DNA from 3 places in the Metabacillus dongyingensis genome. Region 1 is predicted to be linked to each of the others. Evidence: riboswitches for the same ligand, from Rfam matches in the RefSeq annotation. Region 1 holds a riboswitch; each other region holds the start of a gene.

What was found. Region 1 has a riboswitch for S-adenosylmethionine ahead of K8L98_RS21680 (methionine ABC transporter ATP-binding protein). Riboswitches for the same ligand answer to the same signal wherever they lie in the genome.
Region 2: another riboswitch for S-adenosylmethionine. It lies ahead of mmuP (S-methylmethionine permease); the one in region 1 lies ahead of K8L98_RS21680 (methionine ABC transporter ATP-binding protein).
Region 3: another riboswitch for S-adenosylmethionine. It lies ahead of K8L98_RS15310 (MetQ/NlpA family ABC transporter substrate-binding protein); the one in region 1 lies ahead of K8L98_RS21680 (methionine ABC transporter ATP-binding protein).

What each region holds. Positions count from the first base shown of each region.
Region 1 is NZ_CP082944.1:4,361,523-4,364,803, forward strand. It holds gene K8L98_RS21670 (MetQ/NlpA family ABC transporter substrate-binding protein) at 1-87, opposite strand, end outside; gene K8L98_RS21675 (methionine ABC transporter permease) at 101-757, opposite strand; gene K8L98_RS21680 (methionine ABC transporter ATP-binding protein) at 750-1,775, opposite strand; SAM riboswitch class I at 1,944-2,055, opposite strand; gene K8L98_RS21685 (O-acetylhomoserine aminocarboxypropyltransferase/cysteine synthase family protein) at 2,160-3,281, opposite strand, start outside.
Region 2 is NZ_CP082944.1:4,971,423-4,974,703, forward strand. It holds gene mmuM (homocysteine S-methyltransferase) at 1-386, opposite strand, end outside; gene mmuP (S-methylmethionine permease) at 361-1,764, opposite strand; SAM riboswitch class I at 1,845-1,949, opposite strand; gene K8L98_RS24530 (response regulator transcription factor) at 2,114-2,803, shown strand; gene K8L98_RS24535 (sensor histidine kinase) at 2,800-3,281, shown strand, end outside.
Region 3 is NZ_CP082944.1:3,123,197-3,126,477, reverse strand. It holds gene mngB (mannosylglycerate hydrolase) at 1-824, shown strand, start outside; SAM riboswitch class I at 1,329-1,437, shown strand; gene K8L98_RS15310 (MetQ/NlpA family ABC transporter substrate-binding protein) at 1,566-2,408, shown strand; gene K8L98_RS15300 (LLM class flavin-dependent oxidoreductase) at 2,895-3,281, shown strand, end outside.

The sequences.
Region 1 (3,281 bases):
TCCTTCGCCATTTCCGCCTCCTGAACCACATGCAGCAAGAGCGAAAGCAGATGTTGCGAATACAGCACTTAATAATAATTTCTTCATGTGAATTTCCTCCCTAACGTTTATCTAATTTTGATGTTATAAAGTCCCCAATAAATTGGATGATAAATACAATCACTAATATCAAGATTGTCGCAATCATTGTTACAGCATTATTATTCCGCTGGAAACCTTCAAGAAATGCAAGATTTCCTAATCCTCCGGCGCCGACAACCCCTGCCATGGCTGTGTAGCCGACAAGTGCAATTGCGGTTACGGTAATGCCGGAGATAAGCGCAGGAGATGATTCAGGTATTAATACCTTCCAAATGATTGTTGATGTTTTTGCACCCATCGATCTTGCAGCCTCAATGACTCCTTTATCTATTTCTCGTAGAGCAATTTCAACCATTCGTCCATAAAATGGCGCAGCGCCGATAATTAAAGCCGGCAATGCTGCTTTTGCTCCAAGAAACGTATCTAAAATGGCCTTTGTAAAAGGAATCAGCAAAATGATAAGCAGAATAAACGGAATCGACCGGAAAATATTCACGAATGCAGATATAATGATATTTACCGGTTTATTTTCCCATATTCCGCCTCTGGAAGTTAAGAATAACAGCAGCCCGAGTATAATGCCCAAGAAAAATGTTGCAGCCACGGAGAATCCTGTCATGAATAAGGTTTCACTTGTAGCTTCCCATACATTTTCCCATCTCACATTCTCAAACATTTGCAATCACCTCCGCTTCAACTTCTTGAGAGCGGATAAATGCCATTGCCTTATCAAGCTCTTCAGGTTGCCCGTCCATATGAATGAGCAAGGTACCATATGATCCGCTTTGAGTTTGCGATATTTTCCCTTGAAGGATGTTTACTTCAATCGGATGGTTTCGTATAAGATTCGTAATGAGCGGACTTTCTGTTGAATCCCCCACAAATGTTAGCTGAATAACCATTCCGTGTTTGTATTTTTCAAGAATCAATTCCATCGTTTCCTGCGTATCATCAGGCTCCGTAATTTGTTTCACAAAGCGCTTCGTAATAGACTGCTGCGGTTTTTTGAAAACATCGAGCACTTCACCCTGCTCAACAATCCTTCCGTTCTCCATAACGGCAACACGATGGCAGATTTTACGAATAACATGCATTTCATGTGTAATCAGGACAATGGTCAAACCCAGTCTTTCGTTAATATCCACCAGCAGTTCAAGAATTGAATCTGTTGTTTGCGGGTCCAGTGCAGATGTTGCTTCGTCACAAAGCAATACTTTTGGGTTATTCGCAAGAGCTCTTGCAATACCGACACGCTGTTTTTGTCCTCCGCTCAGCTGGGATGGATATGCATCTTCCCGCCCTTCCAGCCCTACAAGCTTAATCAGCTCTTCCACTCGTTTCACCCGCTGCTCTTTTTTCACTCCGGCAATTTCTAATGGAAACGAAATATTTTCCCGGACCGACCTTGACCAAAGGAGATTAAAATGCTGAAAGATCATGCTGATTTCGTGTCTAGCCGTTCTCAGCTCATCTCCGCGGATTTTATCGATCTTTCTTCCCGCTACTTGAATGGAACCGCCTGTGGGCTTTTCAAGTCCGTTCAGCAATCTGATCAGTGAGCTTTTTCCCGCACCGCTATAACCGATAATTCCGAAAATTTCACCTTGATTTATGTTCAAGTCAACTGAATCAACCGCGGTAACATTTCCGCTTTTTGATTGAAAGACTTTTTTGACATCTTTTAACGTAATCATGAATTCACCTTCTTCCAAAATTCCACTCACTATCATTTTGCACGAAATACGTCAGGTTCATGTTTTTATTAAGAAAAGCGGAACCACTTGTTCCCCTTTAACTTTTAAGAAAACAAAAATGCCTTTCTGCATAAATGAGCAGAAAGGCATATCTATAGAAGAACCTTTCTCTCATCTTTCAAAACTGAATAACAGCTTTGAGTGAATTGGCACCTTTTCAATAAAATTGACGGTTGCCGGGCTTCGCAGGGCACTTTCCCTCCACCTCTCTGGATAAGAGACTTACAATTTATTTAATTAGTTTACGTTTAAATTCAGTGAGTTAGTAGTACGAGTGTGATTTTATCATGTGCCAAAAGACGGTGTCAACCAAAAAGTTTTTTATTAATTCGAAAAGACGGATGATTCAATTAATGATTTCACACCCGTTGCTTGTTCAATTGCCTGTTCAAGATCCTCCAGAAGGTCATCTATATGTTCAATCCCAACAGACAATCGAATTAAGTCTTCAGTTACTCCTGATTTTTTCAGGCCTTCTGCATCCAGCTGCTGATGTGTAGTGCTGGCAGGATGAATGATCAGGCTTTTGGCATCTCCGACATTTGCTACATGCGACCATAGGTTAACAGAATTAATCACCTTTGCGCCTGCTGCACGGCCGCCATCAATGCCGAACACTACAACCGCGCCTGCCCCTTTAGCTAAATATTTATCTGCCAGGGCCTTGTCAGGGTGCTGTTCATCTTCAGGGTACAGCACCCATTTAACTGCAGGATGCTCATTTAAATACTCAACCACTTTTCTCGTATTAAAAATATGCTCTTTCATTCTTACATGAAGTGTTTCCACTCCAAGAGCAAATTGAAATGCATTAAAAGGACTGATAGCAGGCCCTAAATCCCTGAGGAGCTGAACGCGGGCTTTTACAATAAAGGCTGCCTCCGGCAATGCTTCTGCATATACAAGATTGTGATAGCTTGGATCTGGAGTCGTAAAGCCCGGAAACTTATCGCTGTTCCAATCAAACTTCCCTCCGTCTACGATAATTCCTCCGAGGGTCGTGCCGTTTCCAAGCAGCCATTTGGTGGCCGAATGAATGACAATATCTGCTCCGTGTTCGATTGGCCTGCATAAATAAGGAGTTGCAAAAGTGTTATCAATAATTAATGGGATACCTGCTTCATGAGCAATTTTTGACACTGCCTCTATATCAAGAACCTGCAGACTTGGATTGCCAATCGTTTCTGCAAAAATGGCCTTTGTTTTAGGTGTGATGGCATCCCTGAAATTCTCAGGATCATCCGCATTTACAAACTTAGTCTGTATCCCGTACTTAGGCAAAGTGGTTTGAAAGAGATTGTAGGTCCCCCCGTATAGGCTTGAGGCAGAGACAATCTCATCCCCTGTTCCGGCAATATTTAATATGGAAAGCGTTATCGCAGCCATGCCGCTTGCCACAGCAAGACTTCCTACTCCCCCTTCTAGCTGGGCAACTCTTTCTTCGAA
Region 2 (3,281 bases), 610 kb from region 1:
CCATAGGGACCGATTGATGCCGCAACCAATGGCTTTGGTCTAATAGCTTCCATTTCTTCCTTCCAAAAATCATCTCTTGCTTTTCTTGCAATCACCACTGTTTTTTTTATTAATTGCACAGCTTCTTCTTCTTCGATTCCCCGCTTCAAGAAACCATCGATTGTTGCTTGATAGCTGGCCGTAATTGCACAGTCCGCTCCCGCACGGAAATAGTCTGAATGAACCTGATAAATCGCTTCGGGGTTTTCCAGTAATATTCGGGCAGACCAAAGGGGATCGTCTAAATCACAGCCATGCTGCTCGAGTTCTGTAGCAAGTGCCCCATCAAGGATCATGACGGAATAGTCACTTAAAATGGTTTCAATTGGATTGAGTTTCTGCTGCATATCCTTCTCCTCTTTTCTTAATAAAATGTGTTGCATAATAGCTTCCATAGCAAAACAAAATAAATGAAATGCCGCAATAGAGGGCAATTCGCTGTGCAGGATCAAATGCGATTCCAACCAAAGATGCTAAACACAGCACAAAAGATGCAATCGGCACCAGGGGATAGAAAGGTGTCCGGTAAACCAGGTCCTTTATCGAATGTCCTTGTTTTATATATTGTCTGCGAAAGAAAAACTGTGACACGCTAATACTCATCCATACGGCAACCACGGCTAAACCTGAAATGGAGACAAGAACTATATATACTGTATCTGGCGCAATAACACTTGAGAACAAAGCCAGGGTGCCGCCAAGCATACTGAAAATCACTGCATATATAGGCACACCGCGCTTTGACACTCTTGCAAAAATAGGTGATATGGTTTTCTTATCTGAAAGTGACCAGAGCATTCTGGAAGCAGCATACAGGCCTGAGTTTGCTGCAGACAAAATGGCTGTTAAGATCACGAAATTCATGATATCTGCTGCATAAGGAATACCGATTCGTTCAAATACAGAAACAAAGGGGCTTTTTAAAACTCCTGAATCTGATGCAGGCAGCAGTGCAGATAAAACAACAATGGTTCCAACAAAAAAGATAATCAATCTCCATAATGTTGTCCGAATCGCCATTGGAATTGTTTTTTCCGGATTGACTGTTTCTCCAGCTGCAACCCCTATTAATTCCGTTCCCGAATAGGCAAAATTCACAGCAAGCATCGTCATAATAACGGCAAATGCACCATTTGGAAATAATCCTTCATTTGTGAGATTCGTAAAGAACGGAGCTGAATTGGAATCCGTCAGAGGAATAAAACCTACAATTGCTGCTCCACCCAAAAGAATAAAAATCACTATGGCAGCGACTTTAATCGCTGCAAACCAAAATTCAGATTCCGCGAAAAACTTAACCGTCACAGCATTTAATGCAAAGATTATCAACGCAAACACCGCACTCCAAATCCAGACGTTAATAGATGGAAACCACCTCTGCATCAGCAGCCCCGCTGCCGTGAATTCTGAACCTAACGCAACCGTCCAAGTCAGCCAATACAGCCAGGCTACAGTATATCCTGTCCCTGGACCAATATATTTAGCGGCATAGCTATGAAAAGCGCCTGTCTCCGGCATATGGACGGCTAATTCCCCCAAACAAAGCATAACGAGATAAACGACCAGGGCACCCACAAGATACGACAGGATCGTCCCAAACGCTCCTGCCTGTTGAATCGTATAACCCGTGCTTAAGAATAAACCTGTCCCAATTACACCTCCAAGAGATAACATGACTAAATGACGAGATTGCATTTTCCTTTGAAATTGCTGCTTAGCTTCCATTTTTACTCCCCTTTTTTCACATCCAAAAAAATGAAAAACGCACTCTTTAAAAAGAGTGCGTTACTGACAAATAAAAGGCACGCTTATCTATCAGGTCAATTCACCCGCTGGAGTTAGCACAGTATCTTAATAGACCTGCTGCTGAGGTTTCAAAGGGCCAGTCCCTCCACCTCTCTGGATAAGAAATTATTTTTTTACTACAATAGCAATCTATTGAATCAATGTCAAGATTAGTATGAATATTCCGTTCACTTATGTATTCTGACATCTTGTCAAGCCCATCTATAGCACACAGAATTGTTTTCCTATACAATAATTGTAAAAGAAACCTTATAGTGTGGTGAAACTCATGTTTAAACTTCTATTAATTGAAGATGATTTAACCCTGTTTAATGAAATCAAAGAACGATTAAATCAGTGGTCTTATGATGTTTATGGCATTACAGATTTTAATAAAGTCATGCAGGAATTCTCAGCCGTAAAGCCAGATTTGGTCATCATTGATATTCAGCTGCCGAAGTTTGACGGCTTTCATTGGTGCCGGATGATCCGGTCGCATTCGAATGTGCCGATCATTTTTCTCTCCTCGCGGGATCATCCGACTGATATGGTCATGTCTATGCAGCTTGGTGCTGATGATTTTGTTCAAAAGCCCTTTCACTTTGATGTGCTGATTGCTAAAATCCAGGCCATTCTCCGCCGTGTTTATAACTACAATACAGAGCAAGTAAGTCTGAAAACATGGTGCAATGCTGCGGTTGATTATGAGCGAAATACGGTTACGAACGAAACCGGTTCCGTTGAACTGACAAAGAATGAAATGTTCATTCTTAAACTATTGATTGAACAAAAAAACAAAATTGTCAGCAGGGACAAGCTCATGAACAGCCTGTGGGATGATAGACGCTTCATAAGCGATAATACGTTAACAGTGAATGTCAATCGCCTGCGAAAACGGCTGGATGAAATTGGTCTTGGTCAATTTATTGAGACAAAAGTAGGCCAGGGATATCTTGCGGCAGAAGAGGAAATGGTATGATTCTCCGTTTCTTAAAAGAGCGCCGGAGCTGGATTCTGTTCTTTATTATCATTCATTTTTTTATTCTATTTATCGCTTTCATTGACTCAGCCATTCCAGTGCAGTCAGTCCTGTATATTGTTTTTCTTTCCATGATCGCTTTTATTATCTTCTTATCTGTTCGGTACAACAAAGAAACTGCTTTTTATAAAAGTCTGGCAGATCGGGAAAACAACCTTGATATATCAAGCATTCCAGCTCCGGAAAGCCCGTTTGAACAATTGGTTGAAAAGACGCTCAGCGAACAGGCGCAGTCCCTGAAAAAAGATGCTTTGCACAACAGAATTTCGCTTGAACAGGAAAAAGATGAACTGTTATCGTGGATTCATGAAGTGAAGACCCCGCTCACTGCCATGCATTTAATGATCGAACGCATGGAAGACGATGTGATGAAAACTCATTTGACGTATGAGTGGCTGCGGATTCACCTTTTGCTTGA
Region 3 (3,281 bases), 1.2 Mb from region 1:
TTATTGAAATCAAGCTTGAGATAGATAATCACGCTAAAGATCATCGTTTAAGAGCGTTAATTCCAACGGGAATTGCTTCAGCATTTTCTGTATCTGATAACCAATTTGGTTGTTTGAAACGTGATGTTTACGATAGTGCAATGGATATTTGGGAGCAGGAAGAATGGGATGAACGTCCAGATTCCATTTATCCAATGTTAAGTTTTGTTAGTCTATCCAATGAAGCATATGGTGTGAGTGTACTAACAAATAGTACAAGAGAGTATGAGATTGTCGGTGAAGCATACGACACAATTGCTATAACCTTGTTCAGAGGTGTAGGAGTGCTGGGTAAGGAAGAACTGCTCAGAAGGCCGGGCCGTCCTTCTGGAATTAAATTACCTACTCCAGACTCACAAATGCTTGGAAAACTAACGTTAGAGTTTGCGATTGTTACACATCAGCAATCTGCATTAAAAGCTAATGCTGCACGGATGGCTAAAGAGTACTTAACACCAATTGATCTCTATAACAAAATTCCATTTAATGCAATGAAACTTAATACAGCGGATGTTAAAACGCCGGCCTCTTTCAGCTTTATAAAAGAAGTACATCAGGATTCTGTTTTAAGTACTTTGAAGAAAGCCGAAAAGGATGATCAATTCGTATTGCGTTTCTATAATCCAACCGACGAAGAAAAGGTCGTTTCATTTAAAATAAACCGTTCTATTCAACAAGCATATACGGCAAATCTTAATGAAAAATGTTCTGAAGTTATAGAGGTGGAAGAAAATAAAGTACAATCGAAAATTAAAACAAATCAAGTGAAAACGATTCTTTTTTAAAAGCAGTTTGATAGTTTTTCAAAAAGACACTCTTCTATTTGCACGTGAAGTTACCTTCAACGCAGCAAAAAATAGGGGTGTCTTTTTTATTAACAAATAGAAAGTTAAATCAACCTTGATGTGAGTAAATATGAATAAACCAATTTTTCTTTTTCCTATTTTTCAAAGAGAGAATTTTGGGAGGAGATAAGAATTGCAATGTTATTAGGAATAAATTTTTATGCCCTTAATAAATACAAGAAATAAACAGTAATTACAATGTGTATTAGGCATAATTGATTTAATCAATGCAGTATAGAAAGTAATTATTATTTTTAATTCCGACTTGACACATATGATTTATTGTATTAATTTAATATTAACAAATTTTTCAATTACAGCGCTCACTGGATAACCAGAGGCTTTCACTCAAGTACCCTGAGAACTTGAGATGGAAGCCTTTCGTTCATTTAACATGATTAATTAAGGAGTGATGAATCCATTAATGGATGAAAAAAACATATATTCTTATTTAGAGAGGTGGAGGGAATGGCCCTATGAAACCTCGGCAACAGGCTTATATAAAAGTACTGTGCTAATTCCAGCAAGCATGAAAGTGCTTGAAAGATAAGATGAGATATTCGTTTAATCCGAAACTCTTTCTTATTTTAGAAAGGGTTTTTATTTTACGCAATTTTTGATGGGCGGTGAGAACTCGCAATATTAAGGATTAAAAAAAATTGAAAAAGGGAGAAAACAAAAATGAAAAAATTATCGATTACACTTCTAGCCGGAATCATATTCATTATTTTATCAGGATGCAACATAAACTCAAATGCATCTGAAAACAACAAAATTGTCGTAGGTTCATCTGGATCAGATGCTCAAGTATGGAACTTTATTTCAAAATCAAAAGCAGCCAAAGAAGCCGGAATTGAGATTGAAGTAAAAGAATTTAATGACGGCCTGCAAATTAATGAGGCTACAAATGACGGAATCCTTGATGTAAATGCTTTTCAATCACTATCATATTTTCAAGATTATGTGAAAAGTAAAAATGCAGATTTAGCCGCAATAGCAACAACTTATTTAGAACCAATGGGTATTTATTCTAAACGCTTGAAGTCACTTGAAGAAATTCCGGAAAATGCTGGAATAGCCATTCCTAATGATCCGGCAAATACAGCTCGAGCTCTACGCGTATTGCGAAATGCAGGTGTCATTACGTTAAAGGATGATTTTGATTCATTTGGAACGATTCAAGATATTGTAGAAAACCCGAAAAATATTAAATTTGTTCCAGTAGACGGATCATCTACAGCGCGGTCTCTTCCCGATGTAGATGCCTCCTTAATTGGAAACAGCATTGCTCTTGATGCTGGATTGAATTCTATTAAAGATTCTATTTACCATGAAGAGGTCAATCAAGATACACAGGCAAATATTAATATTCTTGTTACTCAAAAAGAAAACGAAAAAAATGAAAATTTTAAAAAATTAAGCAGTATATATCATTCGAAAGAAGTTCAGGAATTCATAAAGAAGGAATTTGGCGGAACCAAAATCCCAGTAAAAAAACCGGTTGAAGAAATCATAAATAATTAATAATTAATAAAGACTCTTTATCGATGGACTATAGACAACTGATTACTTTATAGAATTAGCTGTTCCTATTCTTCAAGAAAGGGGTTTATTTCGATCGGAGTATGAAGGTGTCACTCTTCGAGAGAGCTTAGGTCTGGAATTTCCGGAAAATCAGTTTGCGTGAAAAAACGCAGAACAAGGAAGAACAGGAAACAGCTGACTTTTTATCTTGATTAGTAGACCTTTGTATAGTCCGAAAATATTTTTATAAAACCAACTTGATTTATCGGAAAAATAAGAATAATATTCTTTCAATGGATCTTAAATTTCATAATTTAAAGAATTGAAAGAATAAAGAATTGCCCACTGGTCAACCGGAGGCGCCCCAGATAAGATATGCATTCTTATCTGGGGGGCCTTTTTTGCAGCTTCTTTTGCTGACTGGACTTCTAGAGGCACATTAAATAGGGCTGTGAGGAAAAGAAATAAACAAGGGGGGAAGAAAGTGTGTCAATAAAATTGAGCATTCTTGATCAAAGTCCGATTGGAGAAAATGATACAGCAGCAGATGCGTTAAAACAAACAGTGGATCTGGCAATACTTGCAGAGAAATGGGGTTATCACCGTTTTTGGGTATCTGAGCATCATAATTCAGAGGAATTAGCTGGCTCTGCGCCAGAAGCTCTCATTTCCTACCTTCTGGCAAAAACCAAACAGATTCGAATAGGTTCTGGCGGAGTTATGCTTCAACATTATAGTCCATATAAAGTCGCTGAAATCTTCAACGTTTTGTCATCTTTAGCTCCAGGAAGAGTGGATTTGGGAATAGGAAAAGCTCCGGGCGGCCTGCCCCTTTCCACAAGAGCGCTTCAGCAAAATCTTTTGAAAGGTGGT